4 regions of the Lentilactobacillus buchneri genome follow, and region 4 is predicted to be linked to each of the others. Evidence: predicted binding sites of a transcription regulator. Region 4 holds the regulator's gene; each other region holds the start of a gene.

Region 1 (4,759 bases), 1.1 Mb from region 4:
AAAATCCTGAAATTCAGTTATTGAGCTGAACTTCAGGATTTTGTTAGTTAGCCAGTGCTCTTTGGTAGGCATCATACGTCCCAGTATCAAAACACACCATCGTGACATCAAGTGGCGCGTCAAACGTTCGAATGGCGTCAATGGCAATCTTAGCGGCCTTATCAAGTGGAAAGTCATAGACCCCCGTGCTAATCGAGGGAAAAGCGACCGTTTGGCAATGATTTTCAACTGCCCGTTTGAGGCTATTCACATACGAATTTCGCAGCAATTGCGGTTCATTGTTATGTCCGCCACGCCAAATTGGCCCGGGGGTGTGAATCACAAATTTCGCCGGTAATCTAAACCCGGGTGTGACTTTGGCTTCTCCTGTTGGACAGCCGTTGAGCTTGCGGCAGGCCTCGTCGAACTCTGGACCAGCTGCGCGATGGATTGCCCCATCAACGCCGCCACCACCGCTCAAAGCGGTATTAGCGGCATTCACGATCGCATCAACCTGCATCGTGGTAATATCTCCTTTGATCAACTTAAATTGTGCCATGGTTTCACATCACTTTCTATGGGCTTTTTCCCATGCTTTGATTTGTTCCAAACGTTTTTTGAAGCGGACTTCATTGCCTTGCTCGGTCGGTTCATAATACGTGTGGCCAACCAGAGAATCCGGCATTGTCTGCATATTAGTCAACTTATCTTTGGCTTCGTGAGCATATTGATAGCCCTTGCCATAACCCAGCTTGGACATCAACGAGGTTGGCGCATTGCGCAGTTGCAGCGGCACCGGCTCGTTAATCGAGTGCTTGACGTCGGTTTCAGCACCCAGGGTGGCCTTATAAACCGCATTGGACTTGGGGGCCAAGGACAAGTAAATCGCGCACTCCGTCAAATGGACGTTACATTCCGGCATCCCCAAAAATTGGCAGGCCTGAAATACATTAATTGCCACGTTCAAGGCGTTAGTATCAGCCAAACCAATGTCCTCACTGGCAAACCGGACCATTCGGCGGGCGATATACAAGGGATCTTCGCCGCCACTTAACATCCGCGTCAGCCAATATACGGCGGCGTCCGGGTCGCTATTTCGCATTGATTTATGCAGCGCAGAAATAATGTTGTAGTGCTCCTCGCCGTGTTTATCGTACAGAAATGACTTGGTATTCATCAACTGGTGGAGATTGTCGGTCGACACGGTCACCTTGCCATCCTGCTTGGGACTGTTGTTAACAGCCATTTCCAAGGTGTTTAAGGCAACTCTGGCATCGCCATTGGCAAATTCGGCAACTTCTTTAACCGCTTGATCGTCAATCTCAATCGTTTCTTTTGGAAAGGCTGCTGGATTTTTCAGCGTCTGATGAATTAGCTGAACGATGTCATCGGTCTCCAAAGGTTGCAGCACGAATACTTTACACCGTGATAACAAGGCGGAATTGATCTCAAACGATGGGTTTTCCGTCGTTGCCCCGATCAGAGTAATGCTGCCCCGCTCCACAAATGGCAAAAAGGCATCTTGCTGGGCTTTATTGAATCGGTGAATTTCATCAACGAAAACAATTGTCTTGCCGCCCATCTCGCGGTTCGCCTCGGCGTCTTTCATAATCTCTCTGATTTCTTTGATGCCGCTGGTGACGGCACTGAAAGTGACAAACTTGGCCTGCGTTTTTTTGGCAATGATCTCCGCCAAAGTTGTCTTGCCAACACCAGGCGGTCCCCAGAAAATAATTGAGGGCAACTGGTCACTTTCAATAATTTCTCTCAGAACTTTGCCTTTGCCAACCAGCTGATGCTGACCGACAAATTGGTCCAGTGTCTTTGGCCGGACCCGGCTGGCTAAGGGCTGATTGCCGTCCTGGTTGCCGGCAAATAATGATTCCTGTTTCATGAAGACACCTCCTGACAAATGAAACTGATATGTATATGCCTATTATACGAACACACGTTCTAAACGTCAACTCTACCTTTATTTTAGCGCAATCAGCTTTCATTGACCGAATTTCGCAACTTATGGCCTGGCTGATCGTCTTCCTCTCTGGTCATGTCAAAATCACCCGGATTAATAAGACGCTCAAACAACGCAATCAATCCCAGAACAAATCGTGAATTGATGGGTGATAATTTCCCCTCAACAATAACAAACAGGTTATAATTAAGCTGAATTTACGGGCTGTCTGTTTGTTTTTTTGAGGGAGATGGCAAAATGTCATATAACAATAACTTCTATCGGGAGCCGGCATTTTGGCTGAGCATCTGTGCGGCTGCCGTGGGCTTGATGTCCCTATTTCTTGGTAATGCGGTCCAGTACAGCATCATCTGGTGGCTGCAATTATTGATCGTCGTCATTGCACTGATTGGGATTTTTTATTTCTTTTCGAAATATTCAAAGGATCAGGACAATAAGAATAAACATTTATAACACTAGAATCATCAAAGGCGCCCCATCTCTAATCAGAAATGAGGCGCCTTTGATGATTTAACTATGACAAATTAATCCGTTTTCGATACTTCCTAACCAGTCCGAGGCCTAACAACCCCAGCCAGCCAACAATCGACAAAGCGGTGAACAAGCCATTGAATTTAACTCCACGGCTTTGAATGCTGATTTTAGCTTGCTTGACGGTTTGTGGAATAGTGAGTTTAAAGGTCCCCCGATTTGAAGTTGCCGGCTTTTGGATGGTTTTGCCATTGAATTTGACCGTGTAATTCATCCCGGCATAGTGGACAAATGGTAAGTCCAATCTGGTTCCCTCTTTCATCGGCACGGTCAGCTGATAAGCAAGGGAATTGTTGCCTGGGTGCAGACTGGCCGTGGCGATTTCAAACCGCTGTCCATTTAAAATGGTCACCTTGTTGGCGAGATCATCAATGTGTTTTCCAGCCGTCACCGGTAAGTAATCGGTCCGCCCGGAACCGTTATCGGTTGGGAACTGATTCTGATAATCCTGGTTGTTCACCTTGTAATTTTGCAGGTTCAGGTTGGAACGTGGAATTTGATGCGTTGGCGTTGCTTTGTAGGTTAACTCAGGCTGACTGGTGCGGTTGAACTGATTATCATACGGGTTCTGATCGGTAGCTACGTTCATTGAATACATCGCTGAATAATCAAATGAATTAATCAGACAAAGGCTTGCAACAATCACCAGTGCACTGACGCCAATTGTTCTACGATTGAACTGGGTTGCCAACAGATAACTGCCAAAAGCGGCAATGAACATCACTAAAACCGGAATAATGCGGTGCCCACTTTGAATGGCCTCGATTCCATTAAGCAATGGAATGTGATGAATTAAATTCCATGGGAACAAGTTGGATAACACAAACAACGTTACCAAACTACTAAAGTAGGCATAGCGACCAATTGGCGGCACCCGTTTGATGAAGAATCCCCCAAAGATCAACACCAGCAATAAAATGAGGCCGATCCCTTTGTTGGCCAGACTCTGGTTCAGCCAGGTAAACAAACTTTGCGGATCTGCATACAGTGTTTGCGGATTCGGTCGCATCAATTTTTGGCTCATCGCCAACACCGCGATCGGTCCCCAAACGATCAGGCTCAAAATTAAACTATAGACGGCGGCGATGCCAATCTTCATCAAGCGAGCTGCCCGTTCTTTAACCGGCTGCTTGGTGAAAAAGGCCAGGTAAAACACCAATAAGGCGATGACCACAATCAACGTCGTCGGTGCCGTACATGATCCCGGTAATCCCAATGGTGAGCAGGTACCAACGATTACTGTCGTCAAACATCACTTCGTAAAGACCGGCAAAGGCCAGTGGGATGAATGGGTAGGCCAGAAATTCACCAAACTGAGTGGTGATAATTTCCATGACCAAATAAGTCGTCAATCCATATAAGATGGCAAAATAAAATGAAATTCGGCTGGACTTGGAAACCAATTTCATACTGTAATAAGCAATCACCAGTGTGGCAAACACAACCAGGACATAGGCAAAATAAATCGCGCTAATCGGCGAAAGTACGAACCGCAGCCCGGCAAATATGTACAGCCAAATCCATGGGTAGCAGGCCACCACCGCATCCCCAATTTGATTAAATGTCCGGGTGGCAATGTGGCTGAATGGCGCTCCGTTTTGAAGATTGGCCAGCATTTCCTCAATCCGGCTCAAATGAAACTGTAAGTCCGGGCCGGAATAGACATGCATTGTCAGCCAAAACGGCAAAACTGCAAGCAAAGATAGACAAAAAAAGCCGAGGTTGATGACCAGCCCCTGATGCTGGCGAAACTTGGAAAGTAATTGTTGATACATAAAAAATGGACCTCCTAATAAAAATTAGCGGTCCCCCCTGTCGCTGTTGTATTTTATGATACGAGATATCCGGTCAAAATTCAAATCTTATTCTGACATTAGTGAATGGTACAAAAAAACAACTCTTCCAAATTATGAAAGAGTTGTCTTAATGGGGAAAATAACACGTGTAAAAAGATTAAACTTAACGGTCAATCGTATCTGCAGTCATGTAGAATACGTCAGAAAGTGAAGTGGTCTTGTCAGCAAACTTCTTGTTCAAAATCAACTGACGAAAATCTTCGACTGAGATATTTTCAGTATCTTTGATTGGGAATGCCTGACCGGTGTATGAACCGGTTATTAACGTGATCACCAAACCATTCTTGCTGTCCAAATGAACTTGGTAATTCTCAAAGTAGATCCCATCATCATAACTACCGGACAAAAACTTGTGAGTTGCAAAATAGTCCGAAATAAAATCATTGAACTTCTCTTTTAAACTCAGTGCTTCTTTAAATTG
Region 2 (4,759 bases), 210 kb from region 4:
CATACGAATTTCAGGTGAATAAAAATGGCAAGGATAAAATCGTTGGGATGGATATCGACGTTGCCAAAAAGGTGGCCAAAGATCTCCACGTCAAACTGGTGATTAAGAGCATGAACTTCGATTCATTGTTGGTGGCGATTCAAACCGGCAAGGCAGATATGGCAATTGGGGGTATTAACCCAACTGCAGCTCGTCGTCAAAGTGTTGATTTTTCAAAGATCTATTATTCAGGCGGCCAAAGTTTCTTGATTAATTCAAGCGATGTCAACAAATACAAGAGCGCCAAAAATTTGAGGGGTGCAACAATTGGTGCCCAGACCGGTACTTTGCAGTATGGTCTGGCCAAGAAAAAAATTCCCAATTCCACCGTTAAAGGGATGGACAAGTCAACCGACTTGGTACTGGCCCTCAAAACTCATAAGATTGATGCTTTGGGAATTGAAAAGCCCAGTGCCGAAGCTTATGTGAAAAATGATCCCAGCCTAAAAATGATTTCATCCGGGTATCATTTGAACAAAAATGAAATTGGCGCTGCGATTGCCTTTAAAAAAGGGTCCGGGAGTTTAGTTGCCGCCGTCAATAAGAGTATTGACCAGATTAAAAAACAGAACCTCACCGAACAGTACCTGGCTGACGCCGGCAAGTATATGAAGGTTAATACAGTAAATACCTCCATGTTCCATTATTGGAAGTATTTTGCCAAAGGGGTTGAGTACACAATCCTGATCTCGATTGTTTCGACGTTCTTTGGGGTCCTGATTGGCGTTATCCTGGCACTGATGCGTTTTTCCAAACAGAAATGGCTTCGGGGTCTGGCAATTAGTTACACCGAATTTATTCGAGGCACGCCATTAATGGTTCAAGTTTTATTCGTTTACTTTGGAATTGGGGTTGTCGTCAATATTCCAGCTTTGATTTCAGGGATGATTGCCGTATCACTGAATAGTGGCGCTTACGTTGCTGAAATTATCCGTGGCGGGATCAATTCGGTTGCCAAGGGCCAGACCGAGGCCGCTGCCAGCTTGGGCTTGTCAAAGGGTGACCTGATGCGTTTTGTTATTTTACCGCAAGCCTTTAAGAACATTTGGCCGGCTTTGGGGAATGAATTTATTTCCCTGATCAAGGAAAGCTCCATTGTTTCGATTATTGGGGTGACCGATTTGATCTATCAATTAAACATCGTTCGTGCGGATACGTATCGTGGTGTCATGCCGATTTTCGTCGCCATGCTGCTGTACTTCATCATGACGTTTGCATTGACCAGAGTCTTGAACCATTTTGAAGGGAAGATGAAACATGCAGGATAAGAAAATTCTTGAAGTAAATCATTTAAATAAAAAATTTGGTGACAATGAAATTCTTAAAGACATCAATGGGACCGTCAAATCCGGCGAAGTTATCTGCGTAATCGGTCCATCCGGTGCGGGTAAAAGTACCTTTTTACGTTGCCTGAATTTATTGGAAAAACCGACCTCCGGTGAAGTGAAGTTTGAAGGAACCGATCTGACTCATGTTGATGAAAAACAGTTGATCAACTTGCGTGAGCGAATGGGAATGGTATTTCAAAGCTTCAATTTATTCCCCAATATGACGGTGATTGAGAATCTGAAGTTGGCACCAATTCGGGTTAAACACATGAAGGATGATGAAGCCCAAAAGATCGCCATGCACCTCTTGGATCGGGTCGGATTAGCTGAAAAGGCCGACGCCTATCCAAGCAGTCTTTCAGGCGGTCAGCAACAACGGGTGGCAATTGCCCGGGCATTGGCGATGAATCCGGAAGTGATGTTGTTTGATGAACCAACCAGTGCCTTGGATCCCGAAATGGTCGGTGAAGTTCTTGAAGTCATGAACGAGTTGGCGAAAGAAGGGATGACGATGGTTGTTGTGACCCACGAAATGGGATTTGCCAAAGAGGTTGCCGACGAGGTTTGGTTTATGGCCGACGGCTACATTTTGGAACGAAATAAACCCGAGGAGTTGTTTGACAATCCGCAAAATGAGCGGGCCAAAGACTTTATCGGAAAGATTATTCAAAATGTATGACGCAGGCTTTTAACTATTAGAAAGATCGGTGAGATGAACCTAGATGTGGTTCATTGTCGCCGATCTTTTTGCTTGTTTAAATTGCCCTGGCAGAAACATCAGGTCCAATCCCTGGTTCAAAGTAAAAAGAGGCAGATAGATGAAATTCATTGTCGAATCTTGTAAAATCTATTGATACCAGATGGTTATGAAAATCCCGCGAATGTTGGTTGGATGAAAGAATGGTTTGATCCCTCTAAGTCAGACACTCTCTGGGACACATCGGTTGAACCAAACATATATTCGATGTATAATTTTTAGATGAATATTATGAAAGGAGTGAGTTTTTTGGCGAGTGAATATATCGAACATAAATTGGCTTTACTGCCTGACATGCCTGGCTGTTACCTGATGAAGGACATTAACGGCAAGATTATTTATGTTGGAAAAGCCAAAAACTTAAAGAACCGGGTTCGTTCTTATTTTAAGAGCAGCCATGAAGGCAAAACTGCCCGGTTGGTCTCCGAAATTGCCGACTTCGAATACATTGTGGTTTCGAGTGACAAAGAAGCTTTTCTGCTTGAAATCACCTTGATTCAAAAGCATCGGCCATACTTCAACATCAAATTAAAACAGGGAAACGGTGGGTACCCCTACATTAAGATTACGAATGAACGGGACCCTCAGATTAAAATCGTCAATACGTTACTCAAAGATGGCGGTTTTTATTTTGGCCCTTATCCAAACGTCTATGCTGCTGAAGAGACGGTTAACTTTCTGCAGAAGGTCTATCCATTGCGCCGCTGCAACGGATTTCAGAATCGGCCCTGCCTGTATTATCATATGGGACAGTGCCTCGGGGCTTGCTTTAAAGTGGTTCCGGAAGAAACGTACGCCAAGCAGATTAAACGGATTAAGTCGTTTCTGAATGGCAATGTGTCTCACGCCAAGCAGATGCTGACGACTAGAATGGAAAAAGCAGCTGCCAAGATGGAGTATGAACGGGCCGCAGAAATTCGAGATCTGATCAAGTACATTGAAATTACCGTTGAGAAACAGAAAATTATTTCGACCGATAATACGCCTCGCGATATTTTTAATTACTATATGGATAAAGGCTGGCTCTCGATTCAGGTTTTCTTCATCCGTCAATCACGATTGATGAAACGTGAGAAACGTCTCTTTCCGATCATTGATGATCCTGAAGAAGAAATGGTCAGTTTTATCTCACAATTTTATAAGCAGAAAAATCAGATTCTGCCTAAGGAGATTCTGGTGCCCAAATCACTGCCAACAGATGTGATTAGTCACGTGGTTGAAGATGTTCCCGTTAGAACCCCCCAGAGAGGGCAGAAACGCGATCTATTGGAGATGGCTGGTAAGAATGCCCAGATGGTCCTAGAGGAGAAATTCCGCCTGTTAGAGCTTGATGAGAGCAAGACGACCGGGGCCATGAAAGAACTCACTGATGCAATGGGAATTGCGCCGGGGCACAAAATTGAAGCATTTGACCATTCTCATATTCAAGGAGCCGATCTGGTCTCTGCAATGGTGGTCTTTGTTGATGGTCAGCCCAATAAGAATTTATACCGAAAGTACAAATTAAAGACCGTCGATCACGCAGATGAAGCCGCCAGCACCAAAGAAGTCATCCGCCGGCGGTATACCCGACTGCTCAAAGAGCACGCTGAGATGCCGGACTTAATTTTAATGGATGGCGGGGTCATCCAGATGAACGCCGTCAAGGATGTCCTGGTCAATGAACTTGGATTGAATATTCCGGTTGGTGGGATGGTTAAGAATACGCATCACCAAACTGCCGATTTGCTTTTTGGTGATAATGACACGCCACTGCAGTTGGATCCCAAGAGTCAGGGCTTTTATCTGCTGCAGCGAATTCAAGATGAGGTCCATCGATTTGCGATTACCTATCATCATAAAGTTCATACAAAGAACTCATTGAGTTCCAGGTTGGATTCGATTGCCGGTGTTGGTCCCAAGACACGGAACAAACTTCTCCGGAAATTCGGATCGCTGAGGAAAATTTCAAATGCCCCAATTGAGGAATTGCGTCAATTAGGGATTTCAGAGACTGTGGCGCAAACAATCAAGTTCTCATTGAGTAAGATTGATGAAGAACGAAAAGTGACCAATTATCAAGATAAAAAATTGACGCATTAAAATGATTCGAAAGGGCTTTCTTCTCAAGATTATTTTGACCTGATGTAGGAAACTCGGTATACTGCTAGAGTATTGAACACGTAACTAACGACTTGGGATTAATTAGAATTAATTAAATGGTGATAAGATGTTTGTTGATCAAGTAAAGATTAATGTAAAAGCTGGAAACGGCGGAAATGGCATGGTTGCCTTCCGACGGGAAAAATATGTTCCAAATGGCGGCCCTGCCGGAGGTGACGGTGGTCGCGGTGGCAATGTCATCTTTAAGGTGGATTCTGGTATGAACACCTTGATGGACTTTCGATACCACCGAAAGTTTAAAGCCAAGAATGGCGGGAACGGCGCCAACAAATCAATGACCGGCCGAAGTGCCGACGATTTGGTCATTCCTGTTCCCGAGGGAACGACGGTTACCAATACCGTTACGGGCGAAGTCATTGGCGATCTGGTTAAGCCGGATCAAGAATTAGTGGTTGCCAAAGCCGGCCGCGGCGGGCGTGGAAACATTCATTTTGCCAGCCCGACTAATCCAGCCCCGGAAATTGCTGAAAAC
Region 3 (4,759 bases), 180 kb from region 4:
CGTCATCTTGGATATTGCACCGGTGACAATTGGTAATCACTGCATGCTGGCTCCACACGTGCAAATTTACGCTGCTTATCATCCCCTTGATCCCAAACAACGGGCGAACTTTGTGGGTCTGGGCAAACCGGTGACTTTGGGCAATGACGTTTGGGTTGGCGGCGGATCGGTGATTCTCCCCGGCGTTACGCTTGGCAACAATGTCATCGTTGGCGCTAATTCAACCGTCACCAAATCATTTGGAGATAACCTCATCATTGCCGGCAATCCTGCCCGCGTGATTCGAGAAAATCCCAACAAAGAATAATTAATTTCAAATTTGCTGTTGACAATCAAAATAACAGGGTGTAAATTAATGACAATCATTAAATTCAAATTAAAAAGCGATGAAGAGAAACGTCATTTTCCGTTCGTAATAAGAGAGTTGCTGGTTGGTGCGAAGCAATTTACGTCCTTAGATGATTATCATCTCCGAGCTATGTGATCAAAGTTTTAGTAGATCGCATTGGGTGCACCCATTATTGTGTCAGCGTATCGCGAAAGCTGTACGTGTGAGGTAATGCTAGTAATAGCACTACAAATTAAGGTGGTACCGCGCAATAGGCGTCCTTTTAACTATCCATTTTCGGGTAGTTGGAGGACGCCTTTTTATTTGAATTTAATTAATTATTTAAGGTGGTGAGGACTTATGGAATCGGTGATTAGCAGCTCCAATGAAAACCCTGGTCAGATTCAGATTTTGCAAACACATAATTTTAACCGACATAGTGCCATTGACATAACAACACATATATTTCACGTCACTGAGTGGTCCTCACTGTACATACAGTTGAGGATCCACAGATTAAATACAATTTATGGAGGAAACGCTTATGGATGAACAAGCAACGATGGAATTAACAACTAAGGAAAATGAATTAGCAAACAAATTATTTAACGCTTACGAGACACACAAGCCATTAAAAGAGTCCGACTACGATGGTGTCGTTAAGGATGAAAAGTCAGCCTATCGGGTTCAAAGACGACTAACCCAACTCAAGCAGGAAGACGTTGGCGGCTACAAAGTATCGCTTACCAGTAAGCAAACTCAAGATATGTTTGACTCCGACTCACCACTATATGGTGCCCAGGTTAAGAGCCATTTCCTACAATCCCCAGTTACCCTTCACCGTGGCGAACTCATGGAACCACTTGCTGAAGTTGAAATGCTCTTTACTGCTAAAGAAGATCTCAGCAGCAAAGATTCTTTAGAAGATCTCATGAGAAAGACCAAGGTTGCCCCAGCTGTCGAAGTACCTGATTCACGCTTCAGTGACTGGTTCCCAAGCCTATCCAAATATATGGTCATGTCCGATGCTGCTGTTGGTGGTTACGTCGTCTACGGTGATGAAAAAGATACCAATCTCCTATTTGACAACGTCGATGATCTAGCCAACGTTAAATGTGAACTATTCCATGACGGCAAGAAGCTAAAGGACGGCGCTTCATCAGAAGTGTTGGGCAATCCGTTAAAATCCTTACACTGGCTGGTTGAAAAACTCGAATCACAAGGAATGCCGCTACAAGCTGGTCAACGTGTTTCAAGCGGTACCTTCCTACTACCTGAATCACTCAGCAATGGCGACTGGAAAGCAACCTTTGATAAGGGGCTTGGCGCTGTGTTCTTGAAAGTTGCAGGTGATTAACTCAGATATTTTTTAAGCAGCAAATTAGCGTCTGATTATTTTTGAAATATTGATGAAATTGATGATAATTGATAAAAATGAAATTGAAGCGGCTCTTCTCAAGGCGGAAAACTTGGGAGGGGCGCTTTTTTGTGGAGTTACTGATCTTTTTGGGGTTAGTTCTACCCAGATACAATTTCCTTATACATAAATCAACTTCCTTTTCCCATGTTATTTTGGGCTAGCTTCCACCAGGTTTGTTGCGCTTATTATATTTACTGCTCCCTTCGGCCTTGAAAATGCGCTCCGACGACCCAGGGCCCGGCCACATAAGTGAGGAATGCCAACGATGAACCCAGACCGTTCATCATTGGCATTCCTCACTTATGTTCTGGGCCCTAAACGGGTCTCGTCGCGCTCTGTTTTCAAAATGCGCTCCCCAAGCCAGCTTCCTCCGCTTTATCCAATCACGAGTATTGATGCCCAACCCGCATCAACACTCGTGATTACATAAATGCTCAGAAGCTAACCGGCTTGGTCCGCGCTCTGTTCTTCTTGACACACCAAACAAATGTTCGTATTATATAGATACTCAATAAAACTTTTCCAATCGCAGGTGATCCTTATGCAAACACCTCTTGATAATCCCAGCCTTTTGCCCAGCCACGACATTATGTGCATTGACTGCAAGTCTTTTTTTGCCTCCACTGAGGCCATCAAGCGCGGGGAGCATCCCCTTTCCACCAAAATTGCCGTCATGAGCCGCGAAGAATCCTCCGGTGGACTCATTTTAGCTGCCAGTCCCTACACCAAGAAAAACTTTGGTGTCAAACTGGGGACTCGACGATTTGAAGTCAATGATCAGATGGATATCGAAATGGTGGAACCGCACATGGCCGATTACGTTGCCCTTAACTACCGAATCAACCGCATCTACCGTCAGTTTACCGATGATATTCACTGGTTCCCCTATTCTATTGATGAGAGCTTCATCGATGTCAGCCACAGCCACAAATTATTTGGTTCCAATGCCCAAATTGCCAAATTGATTCAAGACAAAGTTTTTAAAGCAACCGGCATTGTCACGACGATTGGCATCGGACAAAATCCCCTGCTGGCCAAACTGGCCCTGGATAACGCCGCCAAGAAAAAAGAGCCTTGGCAGGCCGAATGGGACTACGCCGACGTCCCCGATACTATTTGGCAGATTCCAGATCTTGCCGATATGTGGGGAATTGGCAGCCACACCGCCGTCAAACTCAATCAGTTGGGCATTTATACCATTAAAGAACTGGCCCACGCCGACGTTAACCTGTTAAAGAAGAAATTTGGTGTCATGGGTGAACAGCTTTACTACCACGCGTGGGGCATTGACTACTCCAACCTTGAGAAGCGTTATCTTCCCCGTTCAGACAATAAAGGTTACGGCAATTCACAGGTATTAATGCGCGACTACACGGAATTGGGTGATCTAAAAACTGTTTTCGGTGAAATTGCCGATCAAGTCGCGACCCGCCTGCGAAAAAACAACGTCGTCGCTGAAGTCGTCAGTATTTTCATCGGGATGGCCACCACAGACAAGCAGGGACGAACCCACTTCTCAGCCCAAATGCACGTTGAACCCACCAACTCAACCAAAAGCATTGCCAATGCCGTCCACTATTTATTGGAAAGTAAATGGGACGGCAGCGCAGTTCGTAACGTCGGGGTTCGTTGCAATCGGCTTTCAAAAAAGCGTGAAACCCGCTTCAGCCTGTTTGAGGATCCCATCACTACCTTGGATAAGGAAAAATTGGAGCAAACCATCGACATTATCCGCAAAAAATACGGTTACAAAGCACTAATCAGAGCTTCGTCCAAAACCAAAGGCGGCACTGCAATCGACCGTGCCGGTTTGGTTGGCGGTCATCAAGCTTAACGATTTATCTCAAGGAGGTCTTCACCATGCTGGCAGAATCAAGAGAACTAATTGACAAGTACCACCAATACTTCAAGCGACTTCCCAACTACCAATACTGGTTGGTGATCGTCGACAACCATTTTAATGACCGCTATTACTTCTTCATTTATAGTCGGAAATTAAAAACCAAGTTGGTCCGCTCACATGAGTTATTAGCGTTGGTTCACGATCCCCACAAATATCAGCAGGTTCTCTCCGACCTTAAAAACATGAGTCATCTAAGCATCGAATACAGGGATACGACCCATCTGGTAGAACCAATGCCGGAGATTACCACTGATAAAATCCACGGTCACAACTTCTGAGAACCTGCCAAGGCCATAAGTAGCAAATTATCAATCGGATATGGTATATTAATGGAAACACTTGCAGCTTTGAGGAGGCACGTTCAAATGAGTCGGGTCGTAAAAAAATTAACGTTGCTGGCAGTCGGACTGCTTTCGTTAGCATTGATGATTGATGTTGCCGCAACCTCGGCTGATGCAAAAACCACAGCGGCAAAAATTGTCCGGGTCACTCCCCAGAAAAGCACAGCCTATCGAGCAGCCAAAGGGATTATTTATGGGGATAAAACGCTAACGCAAAAACTTCACAGCGCTAAAAATTATCCGGAAACGATCTTCTACGCTACTAAACGGGTGACCGTCAGAAAACCGAATGGTAAAACGGCAGTCTACTATTATGTTGCCAATAAAAGCAAAACAATAACGGGGTATATTTGGCACGGCTATTTAACCAAAACGCAAGTGGCAATGTCTCAGAAGTCGCTGATGAAATTGATTAATGCAGCCCCAGATATGAATCCGGATGAAACTATCCTAAGTCTGAAGCCGGTGAACTATGAAACCCATGAAGCTGTTTTTGACTTGGCATATAACGTTTTTCATTTTTCGCCAACCTCAATGTTCAAGGATCATCACGCGTTGATTTACGTGGCCAATCCGGAATTGAACCAGCACGTTCAAAACGCCATGAACAAATGGAATACTGCCTTGGGTGAAACTGTCTTTCAGATGGGAAGCCAAAGCCACTATACCTTAAAGATTTCATTTGGCAGCGGGACAAAAGAAGGCTGGGATGGTCTTTACGACAGCAGGCAAATTTTTATCGATAAAACCCACTATCACGATGCCAA
Region 4 (4,759 bases):
ATTTACAGTTGCCGTGGATTCCTTCTTTAAAGCTGGATTACTTCTTCAGTTCTGCAAAGGGACTGCAGCACTTTCGGGACGTTAAAGGGTTGATCCTGTTCAACAATTTTGTTGGGCTGATTTTAGTGCCGACTGGTGCCTACCTACTGCATCGGCTCAACAAAAAATCACTAACTTGGCTGTTGATGACGCCAATTAAGGTCGTCACCACAGTTTCGTTAGTGATTATCGCGTTGATGTTTGTTAATTTTGACCAGGTATTTGTGGCATTTCATGAAGTATTATTTAGAAACCAGGACTGGATTTTTGACCCGAACACCGATCCGGTGATTAACATGCTGCCGGATACGTTTTTCTTGGAATGCTTTCTACTGTTCTTTGTCCTATTTTTTGGTGGGTTGGCAGTCATCTACTGGCTTGGCCGCAGATCACTGAAACAGCACTAATTATTCTGGTGCTTTCATCAAAATCCAAAGCAGTAGGTATGCGATGATTCCCGGGAAGAATGGGGTAAATGCCAGAATGACAAATACGACCCGTGCCAAAGTGGGATCCCATTGAAAGTGCTCAGCCAAGCCACCAATGACGCCGGCAAGCACCTTGTTTGTTGCGGAACGATGGATATTAATTTTCATAATCATCATCTCCATATTTTAATTTAAGTATAAGCTTACTATAACCAATTCGCATTTGCATTGCAATTATGCTATATTATTATGTTGTATAAAGGAAATAACTAGGAGAATTTTAATGTTAACTATTAATGTCAATGGAAATCTAGGAAACCAACAAGTTGTTCTTTCTGATAATTCGGTTGGGACGTTGACTGGTGCCAGAGTTTTCGGCTCAGCCTTGAGCGGTAATCAAGTTGTTCAATGGACCTTTATCTCAACCGGCCATCAGCATGAAGGCTTTGTCTATGCGGGTCCATTACTGGAAGGCTTAGTGATCCAGTCGATGAACGGCAATGACACCTACCAAATTCATTTTACGAATAAATAATCATTAACAATCAGCGGCATACATAATGAGACTGGATATTGCACCTAAAATATTCGGTCTCATTCTTTCTTAAAGGAGAGTATTATGACAATTGGAATCGACAAAATGGGTTTCTTTACTTCTGATTACTATTTGGATATGGCAGATTTGGCAAATGCCCGCGGGGAAGATCCCAATAAATATTTGATTGGGATTGGACAGAAGAACCAGGCGGTAATCCCGCCAACACAAGACGTGGTCACGATGGCTGCCAATGCTGCCGCCAAGATTTTAAGCGATGACGATAAACAAGCAATTGATATGGTGATCTTTGGAACTGAAACCGGTGTTGACAACTCCAAGTCAGCGGCCATCTATGTTCAGTCGTTGCTTGGAATATCCAACTCCGCCAGATCGTTTGAAATTAAGCAAGCCTGTTATGGTGGTACGGCCGGCGTTCAGATGGCTTTCGATCATATTGCAATGCATCCTGAAAGTAAAGTGTTGGTCTTGGCAGCAGACATTGCCCGATATGGGATTGGAACAGCTGGTGAGGTCACCCAAGGCGGCGGGGCAATTGCCATGCTGATGAGTCAGGATCCAAAAATTTTAGCTTTGGACAATCAAAGTGCGTTTTACTCAGAAAATATTATGGATTTTTGGCGGCCGTTTTACCGTCGTGATGCAATTGTCGACGGGCATTACTCAACGGATATTTATATCGATTTCTTCAACCAAACATTTAAAGATTACTCTGCGAAATATCAACGGACGCTGAGTGATTTTTCCGCGATGGCTTTTCATCTGCCATTCACCAAGATGGGCCTAAAAGCGCTTCGGACGGTTATCGATGATGGTGCTCACTCACAACAGCTGCTCAAAGAATTCGATCATTCTAAAAAGTATAATGCCCTCGTCGGTAATCTCTATACCGGGTCACTCTACTTAAGCTTGTTATCACTACTGGCCAACTCCAAAACGCTTCAGCCAGGTGATCGAATTGGTTTGTTTAGTTATGGATCGGGAGCTCAAGGGGAATTTTACAGTGGTACAATTGCCCCTGAAATCCAACCGCAGAGCCTTGCCGGCCAGGTTGAACAAGTGATTGCCAACCGAACGAGGCTGTCTGTTCCTGAGTATGAAGCGATGTATGCAAATGGATTGCCAAACGCCGGTGGAGATGTTACATTTGATGCTGCCGATGATGACAGTCGATTCGTGTTGCTTGGCAGACAGGCCGACCAGCTGGTTTATCGAGATCAACAGGCATAATATTGATGGTAGAAGGGCTCGTTGGGCATTGCCGAAAAGTCCTGGACCAGAACTCAGGGTAAAAGAAAGGGACTGTTAGCAGAACAGTCCTTAGGTAGAAATAATTATGAAATATCGCTGCGGTACAAACTGACCACTTTTCCCAAAATGCTGACCTTGGTCAAAATAATGGGCGCCATGGTATCGTTTTCTGGCTGTAGTCGGTAATGATCGCTTTCCTTGAAGAACCGTTTGCAGGTTGCTTCATTTTCATCGGTCATCGCAATGACAATGTCACCGTTATCGGCGCTTTCCTGTTTGCGGACAACCACATAGTCCCCATCGAGAATGCCGGCGTTAATCATACTTTCGCCCCGAATTTGCAGCATAAATAATGGTTGATCACTGTGTGCCAGAGCAGGCGGGAGCGGGAAGTAGTCGGTGGCTTCCTGAACAGCTAAGATCGGTTCACCGGCAGTCACAGTTCCTAAAACCGGAATCTGTTTTTGCTGCGGCTGCATACCCAGGACATCCAAGCCACTACTGGTGACTTCCAGCGCGCGGGGTTTGGCTGGATCTTTCACGATATAGCCTTTCCGCTCAAGTCGAGCAATATGGCCATGTACCGTGGAGGTTGAGGATAGATGAACGGCTTCACCAATTTCTCTGACCGTTGGTGGATAGCCCTGCTCATTAACCCGTTCCCAGATGAAGTGAAGGATCTGGTATTGTTTACTTTGGGGATCATTGGTCGTTTTTGACATTTTAGACACCTCATAAGTCTTTGTTTAATACCTAAATCATATCATAACCTGGGTCACATTTCAAAACACACGTTCGCGTAACTATCAATAATTGTGTTATTATAGTCGATATGGAGGAATTTTAATGAACGAACAAGAGAAAAAAGAATTGCAATCAAAAATCGGTGACGATGTTTTCAAAGAACTCATCCCAAGAATTAATGAACTGGCCCACAAAGCAAAAAATGAGGGCTTATCTGAAGTTGAAAAGTTGGAACAGGCTGATTTGCGTAAAAAATACGTTGCTCACTTCCGTGAAAACTTCAAAAAACAGATTGAAATGATGAAAGTTTATGATAAGAATGGCAAGGAAGTGACGCCCGGAAAAGTCAGGGAAGTCCAACGTCACAAAGGTCTTCGGGACGATTAGGGGGCAGTTTTCCCCTAAGAATCGGGATTTTGTTGATTAGCCCTTTAATTCTATGGCATAATTGTGTAAAATTACTTAGTGATATGATAAAGGAGGCCTTGTCTTGGCAACTTGGATTTGGATATTAATCGTTGTGTTAGCCTTGATCTTGGGCTTGGTTGGTGGCTTTTACGGTGCTCGGAAGTATATGGAAAAGTACCTCAAAGAAAACCCACCATTCAGCGAAGATCAATTGCGCCAACTGATGATACAAATGGGTCAAAAACCTTCCCAAAAGAAATTAAATCAAATGATGCATTCGATGCAAAACCAAACTGGTAAAAATTAGAATGTTTCAATGACAAAAAGTCCCCACCAACTTGGTGAGGGCTTTTTGTCATTTCACTTACTCTTCTTTTTTTGATACATCAACGTATTTAAAATCCGGATTAACGGCATAATCCAAGGCGTCGAACGCGCTTTGCATTTCCGTTTCAATTTGTTTTTGAAAATCATCCGTTAATTTTTGTTTACGGTCAATTGTAATGGGTTCTCCAAAGGCAATCGTGACCCGTTTTCGAGTAAAAAGCTGTTTGAATGTCAGTGGTCCTTGATAAACGGCCGGGACCAGCGGCACACCTGACAGCTGGGCAATAAAGGCGGCGCCGCTTTTTAATTGGCTGGAATGCCGGGTGCCTGATGGGAATAAGATCAAAGACAAATCTGATTTTCTGAGAATTCGGACTGGTTTCTTGATGGCAGAAGGACCGGGGTTATCACGGTCAACCGAAAAAGCATTGGCATGAACCAAAATCCAACGCAAAATTGGATTTTTGAATAGTTCTTTTTTCGCCATGAAACTAAACTTTTTCGGACTGCCCGCCAGTGCAAAGTAAATTGGATCAAACCAGGTGCGATGGGGGCCAACCAGGATATAGTTGCCTTTTGGCAGTCGCTCCTTGTGCTCATAACGGGCATTGCCATTGATAATAAACACCAGGATTCGGACAAGGACTCTCATGAATGAATAAAACAATTCATTTCCTTCTTTCATATCTGATAGAATTATATTAACTTAAAATAGAAGCGTTTGGCAAACTAATTTGTGAAGGAACATAACGATATGCAAGTAAACTTACATGAAGACGAACGAATTGACCAATTATACAGCAAAGGCATCCAAATTATTCAAAGCAAAGACGTTTTTTCGTTTTCATTGGACGCGGTTTTGCTGGCCGACTTTGTTCGGACCACGCAACACAGAACCAAACAAATTGTCGACATGTGCGCCGGCAATGGGGCAGTCGGACTGTTTTTAAGTGAAAAAACGGCTGCTCACATCACCATGATCGAGATTCAGACAAGGCTGGCGGAT

What was found. Region 4 encodes LexA, which represses DNA repair genes until DNA is damaged. Its sites were predicted from a motif close to CNAACANNTGTTNG; they were not measured.
Region 1: a site for LexA is predicted at 1,921-1,934, ahead of KE627_RS04240 (replication-associated recombination protein A). Genes of this name have one in related genera too.
Region 2: a site for LexA is predicted at 2,318-2,331, ahead of uvrC (excinuclease ABC subunit UvrC). Genes of this name have one in related genera too.
Region 3: a site for LexA is predicted at 2,229-2,242, ahead of KE627_RS10000 (Y-family DNA polymerase). Genes of this name have one in related genera too.

What each region holds. Positions count from the first base shown of each region.
Region 1 is NZ_CP073066.1:860,444-865,202, forward strand. It holds gene KE627_RS04235 (O-acetyl-ADP-ribose deacetylase) at 44-538, opposite strand; gene KE627_RS04240 (replication-associated recombination protein A) at 548-1,873, opposite strand; gene KE627_RS04245 (NfeD family protein) at 2,189-2,404, shown strand; gene KE627_RS04250 (hypothetical protein) at 2,466-3,731, opposite strand; gene KE627_RS04255 (hypothetical protein) at 4,442-4,759, opposite strand, start outside.
Region 2 is NZ_CP073066.1:2,065,849-2,070,607, forward strand. It holds gene KE627_RS09815 (ABC transporter substrate-binding protein/permease) at 1-1,307, shown strand, start outside; gene KE627_RS09820 (amino acid ABC transporter ATP-binding protein) at 1,297-2,046, shown strand; gene uvrC (excinuclease ABC subunit UvrC) at 2,374-4,206, shown strand; gene obgE (GTPase ObgE) at 4,334-4,759, shown strand, end outside.
Region 3 is NZ_CP073066.1:2,095,287-2,100,045, reverse strand. It holds gene KE627_RS10010 (sugar O-acetyltransferase) at 1-307, shown strand, start outside; T-box leader at 378-614, shown strand; gene KE627_RS10005 (2-keto-4-pentenoate hydratase) at 873-1,685, shown strand; gene KE627_RS10000 (Y-family DNA polymerase) at 2,290-3,582, shown strand; gene KE627_RS09995 (hypothetical protein) at 3,609-3,929, shown strand; gene KE627_RS09990 (matrixin family metalloprotease) at 4,017-4,759, shown strand, end outside.
Region 4 is NZ_CP073066.1:2,271,846-2,276,604, forward strand. It holds gene KE627_RS10890 (TIGR01906 family membrane protein) at 1-446, shown strand, start outside; gene KE627_RS10895 (PspC domain-containing protein) at 447-635, opposite strand; gene KE627_RS10900 (hypothetical protein) at 751-1,002, shown strand; gene KE627_RS10905 (hydroxymethylglutaryl-CoA synthase) at 1,087-2,253, shown strand; gene lexA (transcriptional repressor LexA) at 2,358-2,996, opposite strand; gene KE627_RS10915 (DUF896 domain-containing protein) at 3,121-3,405, shown strand; gene KE627_RS10920 (YneF family protein) at 3,509-3,733, shown strand; gene KE627_RS10925 (lysophospholipid acyltransferase family protein) at 3,791-4,420, opposite strand; gene KE627_RS10930 (tRNA1(Val) (adenine(37)-N6)-methyltransferase) at 4,508-4,759, shown strand, end outside.